2 regions of the Paenibacillus sp. FSL R5-0810 genome follow, and region 2 is predicted to be linked to the other one. Evidence: riboswitches for the same ligand, from Rfam matches in the RefSeq annotation. Region 2 holds a riboswitch; the other holds the start of a gene.
The links. A riboswitch is a leader RNA that binds a small molecule or an ion and turns the genes downstream of it on or off. The one in region 2 is predicted to bind ZMP and ZTP.
Positions count from the first base shown of each region.

Region 1: linked by a shared signal. The riboswitch ahead of purT (formate-dependent phosphoribosylglycinamide formyltransferase) and the one ahead of rpiB (ribose 5-phosphate isomerase B) in region 2 are both predicted to bind ZMP and ZTP.

Region 1 is NZ_JBBOCF010000001.1:1,339,529-1,343,019, reverse strand. Features, by position in the region: gene purT (formate-dependent phosphoribosylglycinamide formyltransferase) at 254-1,414, opposite strand; ZMP/ZTP riboswitch at 1,479-1,560, opposite strand; gene MKX76_RS06105 (PAS domain-containing sensor histidine kinase) at 1,774-3,219, shown strand; gene MKX76_RS06100 (YdcF family protein) at 3,223-3,491, opposite strand, start outside.
Region 2 is NZ_JBBOCF010000001.1:5,653,313-5,656,803, reverse strand. Features, by position in the region: gene glyA (serine hydroxymethyltransferase) at 1-424, opposite strand, end outside; gene MKX76_RS25025 (TIGR01440 family protein) at 590-1,174, opposite strand; gene rpiB (ribose 5-phosphate isomerase B) at 1,281-1,739, opposite strand; ZMP/ZTP riboswitch at 1,852-1,933, opposite strand; gene MKX76_RS25015 (low molecular weight protein arginine phosphatase) at 2,068-2,655, opposite strand; gene MKX76_RS25010 (manganese efflux pump MntP) at 2,835-3,398, opposite strand; gene MKX76_RS25005 (L-threonylcarbamoyladenylate synthase) at 3,488-3,491, opposite strand, start outside.

The DNA.
Region 1 (3,491 bases), 4.3 Mb from region 2:
GTGTATCTTATCATGAACAACGGCAAAAGTGATGCAGGTTTATATTCAAAATCTAAATAATTTCCATGGCACTGCCTTTCCGATCATCGTATGGCCATTCGTAGATAGGGATCTAACGTATCCTCTTATGGAAAAGAGGCCAGCCGTTGGCAATCCGGCTGACCTCTCGCTATTGGGCAGTATTGCATTCTTCAAATGGATTTGATATCAAGCATAAGCGGATAAGGCGCACTTCGGAAGAAGGCTAACACCGTTATGCTTCTTCCACCCCAAGCTTGTCCAATGCCTGTTTGGCACGAGATCGCGCTTCCTCCACCTCGCCTGCGGTCGACAAGGCCACCGCTACTCTTCTGCCAGCCTTTGTCACAGGCTTGCCGAATAGACGAACCTGTGTGCTCGGTACCGCGAGCGCCTGCTCGGCGCCCGTAATCTTGTAGTTTTCAAGCTCACCCGGTGCTTTCAACGGACGGCTGGCGCCCGGGGTGATCAGCACGATTTCCGGAATCGGGTAACCGAGGATGGCCCGGACATGAAGCGCGAATTCGGACAGATTTTGCGTGACCAGCGTAACTAATCCGGTATCATGCGGGCGAGGCGATACCTCACTGAAATATACTTGATCCTCGGTCAGAAACAGCTCGACGCCGAACAATCCGAAGCCGCCCAATTCATCGGTAATGGCCCTCGCAATGCGCTCGGCTTCCTTCATCTGCTGCTCGGATATCGGATGAGGCTGCCAGGATTCGATATAGTCACCGCTTTCCTGCACATGTCCGATCGGCGGACAGAAGCTTGTCCCGCTCACCGAACGAACCGTTAACAGTGTGATTTCCGACTGGAAGGTGATGAACTCCTCGATGATCACCCGGCCGTTCTGTACGCGCCCGCCTTCCATTGCATTGTTCCAGCATGATTCAATGTCGCTCTCCGATCGGCAGACGCTCTGCCCTTTCCCTGAAGAGCTCATAAGCGGCTTAATTACGCAAGGAAAGCCCATCTCCCTTACCGCGACCTCGAATTGTTCATAGTTATCCGCAAAGCGGTATCCGGCCGTCGGCAATCCGAGCTTCTCCGAAGCAAGCCTGCGGATGCCCTCCCGGTCCATCGTCAGCTTGGCCGCTCTTGCGGTAGGAATGACGCGGAAGCCCTCCTCCTCCAGCTTCACTAACTCGGATGTGGCCAAGGCCTCAATCTCGGGAACGATCAGATCAGGCTGTTCCCGCTCGATGACTTCCCTCAGCTTGGCGCCGTCGAGCATATCGATGACGTAATGGCGATGCGCGACGTGCATGGCAGGCGCGTCGGCATATCGGTCTACCGCCACGGTCTCCAAACCTAACCGCTGCGCTTCGATAATGACTTCCTTTCCGAGTTCTCCGGATCCCAGCAGCAGCATTTTTTTCGTTTTATACATCGTTCTCCAGTCCCCTTTTCAAAATAGAAATATTAAAAAGAGGTAAGGGAAAATAAACTTCCCTTACCTCTGCCCAGGCGTACGGCTGTCGTCATCCATGTGCTCCCTCATGGTTCCCCCATGCAGCGCCAGTCACACATCGACCTACTCATTGTCAGCTAAATCATACTGAATATTGAGCATGAATGCAATATGAATGCAATATGACCGCTCATGACAATCACCGAAAGCGGCCACTGACCAATCCGTTCCATGCGCGCAAGTTACCAAATCTATCGCCCTTTCATTGATGAAAGCGCATCCAGCACATATAATAGGGGGGTGATCAAACCTTACAGTCAATTGAAAGGAGACTTGCCGTGCTCCCCTATTCTGTCCAGCGTCAGGACTTTGCTTTTGAACACGCCATCATCGGAATGGCCATCGTTTCAATCGACGGAGAAGTGCTTCAAGTCAATTCGGCTTTGTGTGAGTTATTGGGCTGCTCCAAACAAGAATTAATGGATGGAGCGCTGAAAGCGACGAACATCGGCGGAATTCAGGAAGTGATTAGGCACAAGACGGGAGATTTCCAGCTCAAGCCTTCTCAGGTGACCGCACTCCAAGTTGGCATGAAATACGAACATCCTGCCGGACGGAATCTGGATTTGAAGCTTCACTTTTCGGCATCCGCTGAAGCGCAATCGCCGTTCCGCCATTGCTTGGTCCAATTTGAGAATCTCACCCCTGTTTACGAGCTCCAGGAACAGCTGACACAGAAGGAGATGAAACTGGTTGAGAAGGAAGAAGGCTTCCAGCAGCTCCTGGAAGAGCTCCCGCTTTCCGCGCTCATTACAAAGTACGGCATGATCCAGTACGCAAATCAGGCGACGCTACGGCTGCTTCACGCCTCGAATGTCTCTGACGTGCTCGGAATTTCAACCGATGTCGTGGTTGATCCCTCTTCGCATCATAAGCTTGCAAGGCGAAGAACGCGTTATGCGGAATATCGGGAAATCGGACCCGTTACATATCTTATCCGCTGTTTGGACGGTCAACAAAAAATCGTCTCCGGTATCACGCTGGTCACCACCTATAGAGGCGAAAAGGCCGCACTTAGCATATTCAAAGATATCACAGAGCAGAAGATGGAAGAGGATCGCATCATGCAGTCCGAAAAGCTGACGACAGCAGGACAATTGGCAGCAGGAATCGCGCATGAGATCCGTAACCCGCTCACGTCAATTAACGGCTTCATTAAACTCCTTCGTTCGTCGGAGCAAAGCAATAAGCTGTATTTCGATATCATCGAATCGGAACTCAAACGGATCGAGCTGATCGTCAATGAACTGCTGGTGCTATCCAAGCCGGAAACCTCCCATGTCAGCAAGCCATTTGACGTGCTCGGCATCGTCGAACAAATCGTTACCCTGATGAAGGTCCAGGCTGCGCTGAACAATATCGAGATCATCCCGCGTTTCCCTGCCGAGCCTGTATACGTTCACGGCGAAGCGAATCAACTGAAGCAGGTATTCATCAATTTGCTGAAGAACGCCATGGAGGCGATGGATCAAGGAGGAACGATCACGCTGACCATTCAGCAAAGCGACAGCGATGTCCATATCATCGTCCAGGATGATGGTATCGGCATGACGCCAGAGCAGATCCGGTCGTTGGGACAGCCCTTCTACACAACGAAGGATAGCGGAACCGGGCTCGGATATATGATTACGAAAAACATCATCCATAATCACGGCGGATCGATCCATGTGGAGAGCTCCCCGGAGCAGGGCACCAGCTTTACGATTCAGCTGCCTGCTTTATAGATATTAGCGAAAAGGCGACAGCACGACATAACCGGTGTAATAAAACATCTCCCGAAGCAGGAATGGAACCTTGCTCCGGAAACTTTGATATGCACTTCGATCCGTTGGTGACGGATATGCCTTCATTCCGTAATCGTCCGCCATCGTCATCGCCCGCTTCATATGAAGCCGGTCGCTGACGATCAAATACGTGGACAAACCTTCTTGTTCACCGACCGCTTGGGCATGGGACAGGTTCTCTTCCGTTATCTTTGACACCGTTTCGATCAGAA
Region 2 (3,491 bases):
AAGCCACGAAATTGTACAGCAGACCGGAGGCATTGACCGGGCTTCCGTGCGTCAGGTGACCGCCATGGGCAAGGTTCATGCCAAGTACGGTATCGCCAGGCTTGAGCGCTGCAAGGTATACCGCCATATTCGCCTGCGCGCCGGAGTGCGGCTGCACGTTGGCATGATCGGCTCCAAACAGTTCCTTCGCACGGTCACGAGCGATATCCTCGACAATGTCGACACGCTCGCATCCGCCGTAGTAGCGTTTGCCAGGGTAGCCTTCCGCATATTTATTGGTGAGGACGGTGCCCATCGCTTCCATGACCGCTTCGCTGACAATATTCTCCGATGCAATCAGTTCGATATTGCTGCGCTGGCGCTTCAGCTCCAGCTCCATCGCTTCAAGTACAGCAGGATCGTTCTTACGCAAATGTTCCATCATTTTTATATCCTCCTATGATCCAAAATCTTACTATAAATATTCTGTTTCCGTATTACACAGGGCCAACTACCAAATGGGATGTGGGGCAGTACGTGAAATGTTTCTACAATCGCTGTTGCTCCCTACAAACAAGCAAAACAGGATGTCCAAGCCGTTCCAATCGAATCAATTGCATGATCCGGAATCCGCATCCGGCACCTGGCGATAAACGGCCCGCTCTCCGCCGATCAGCTTCGGCCGGGTATAGGCGGCCGTAACCCGAGCCTCGCCGATATACCGCTCACTCGGCCTAAAGGGAACCGCCACGCTGCGCAGATGCATGCCGATCAGCGTCTCGCCGATGTCGATACCCGCATGCGCCTGAATGGATTCCGCCAGGCAAGGCTGCTTCATGCTGCGGTAGGCGCTGGCTGCCATGGAGCCGCCGGCTCCGGGAATCGGCACAGCCGCCACTTCCGTCAAGCCAAGCCGCTCGAGCAGCTCGCGCTCAACGACCAGCGCTCGGTTCAGATGCTCGCAGCATTGGAAGGCCAGCGAGAATCCGTACTCCGCCTGAACCTCGGCAATGCCTTCAAGCAACTGCTGCGCCGTCTCCAGCGCGCCGCCTGTCCCGATCCGCTTGCCCGCAACCTCGCTCGTGCTCGCGCCGACGACCAGCACCTTGCCCGGTCCAAGCTTCGCCGTCTCGGCGAGCTCGCGGACGATGCGGGCGGTCTGCCCGTTTAAGGAAATGTTGGAAGCATCGCTCATGCCACAGTCCTCCCTTAATAGTCTCTACGTCGCTTCATGCCCTAAGTCCCTCACATGAAGGGAACTCTCTGAATGCAGCCCCAACACCTTTTCGGAAAGAAACGTCCTATCCGTTCTTTAGGTAGCGTTCCTCGATCGCCTTGATCTTGTTGACGCGGCCGACATGACGCTCGCCGTGACTGAACTCGGTTGTCAGCCAGGTGCTGACGATTTCCGCAGCAAGACCAGGGCCGACTACGCGTTCGCCGAGCGCGATCACATTGCTGTCGTTATGCTCGCGAGTCGCTTTGGCCGAGAACACATCATGCGTCAGGGCGCACCGGATTCCCGGCACCTTGTTCGCCGCGATGCTCATGCCGATGCCGGTTCCGCAGATCAGAATGCCGCGATCGGCTTCGCCGGACACGACCTTCTCGCATACCGGCAGCGCATAGTCCGGATAGTCGACGGAATCGGAGCAGCCGCAGCCGAGATCCTCCACCTCATGTCCAAGGCTGCGAATAACCTCCATGATCTCCTCTTTCAGGCGAATGCCCGCATGATCCGTGCCTAGTGCAATTTTCATCGATGAAACCCCCTCATATGTTCGCTTTCGCGTGATTAGCTTGTTTCATTATAACCCAAATATCCCGCAAAAGACGAAAAAAGAGCAGTCGGCGCACACGTAGTGCTCCAATGCTCTTTGCCCAGGCGACCGGCCGTATACTCCGGTGCTCCACCGTGGTTTCATCCACTTCGTCGCCAGTTACACCGGATCTATTGTTGTTTCCCCTACATCTTAAATCAATCGTCCGGGAAAGGCAAGCGGCTTTTTTAGCCACGCCTGCAGCTGTGCCTTTTCCACTCACGCGCTCTGATGCCAGAGTCATAATTCGTCCGCCCGCAGCAAGCGATTACGCCGGCCCGCCCGCATTCAGCTTGTCCAACAAACGAAAGAGCGCCGTCCGAATCTCGGCTGCGGTCGCTTCATACTCTTCCTTCGTGCCGCCGAACGGGTCCGAGATATCAAAGCTAGGAATGCGCTGGCGAAGCTCAATCAACCGTTCGCGATCCTTATCGCTGACATTTTGACCAAGCGCTCGGGCCAGCTCAATCGATGCGTACAGACTGTCTTGCTCCTGCAAATCTGCAAGCACCTTGCTGTCATCCTCAACATATTCCTTTAAGGTATGCATTTTATCGGCCGCGTGAGGAAACTGCCGAATGGCATATTGCTTATGCGATTGGGTTAGAGTCAGAACGAGATCAGCCCATTCCACCAGCTCTGAGGTGAGCGGCTTGGATACGAGCTCGTCCCGGATATCCTGATCCCGCAGTACGGATTCCGCATGATGGGACACCGGCATGCCATCTATCGCCGATACGCCGGCGGATCGCACCTCCAGCGGAATGCCCCGCTGCTTCGCCAGCTTGCGCAGCATCCCTTCGGCCATCGGACTGCGGCAGGTATTTCCGGTGCAGACAAATAGTATCTTTTTCACAGTCTTAAGGCTCCCTCCCGTCAGTATTAGGTCATTAGGGATATTGTATCAAATCTCATCACAAATTTCGCAACTTCTATATTACTCGGACAATGATTCCACAAAAGTTACTACTCTGCCGGTCAACGAATTCCCCACATTCATCCACATTTCATATCCGGTGTGCCTTACCGCCCGTATCAGACAATAAACATCACGCCAAACACGACCAAAATAAGTCCTCCCAGCATCTCGCCGTACTCGCCCAGCTTGCTGCTGACCTGACGGCCCAGCATCAAACCGAGAATCGACATCAAGCCGCCGACAACCCCGAAGGTTACAACGATCAGCGTTACATCATGCACGAACATGCCCAGCGATAATCCAACCGAGAACGAATCGATGCTGACGCTAAGCGAGAACAACAGCATACCCAGCAGTGCGGATGGATGAACGAGCTTGCCCTCGCCTCCGCGAAAAGCGTTATGGATCATATGGCCCCCGAGCAGAACCAGCAATCCGCCGGCGGCAAGCCCGGTAACCTGTCCCAGCAGCAATCCGACATAACGGCCGGCAGCCAGCCCCAGCAGGGGCATCAGCATATGAAACAGGCCGATCAGAAAGCTCATGCCCAGCATATGACGGTGGCGCAGCCCGCCTCGCAAACCGACTCCGATGCCAAGCGAAAACGCGTCTAGCCCAAGTGCAACCGCCATGAGCAGAATCGCCGCAAGCTGTCCCGATTGGACAGACGCCTCCAACATGCCCATTCCCCCAAGTCTCATGGTCTTGTACACCATATGCGGACAAGGGATAAATGATTCCTGATCGGCTTTGGAAAAAAAGGCTGCGGTTAA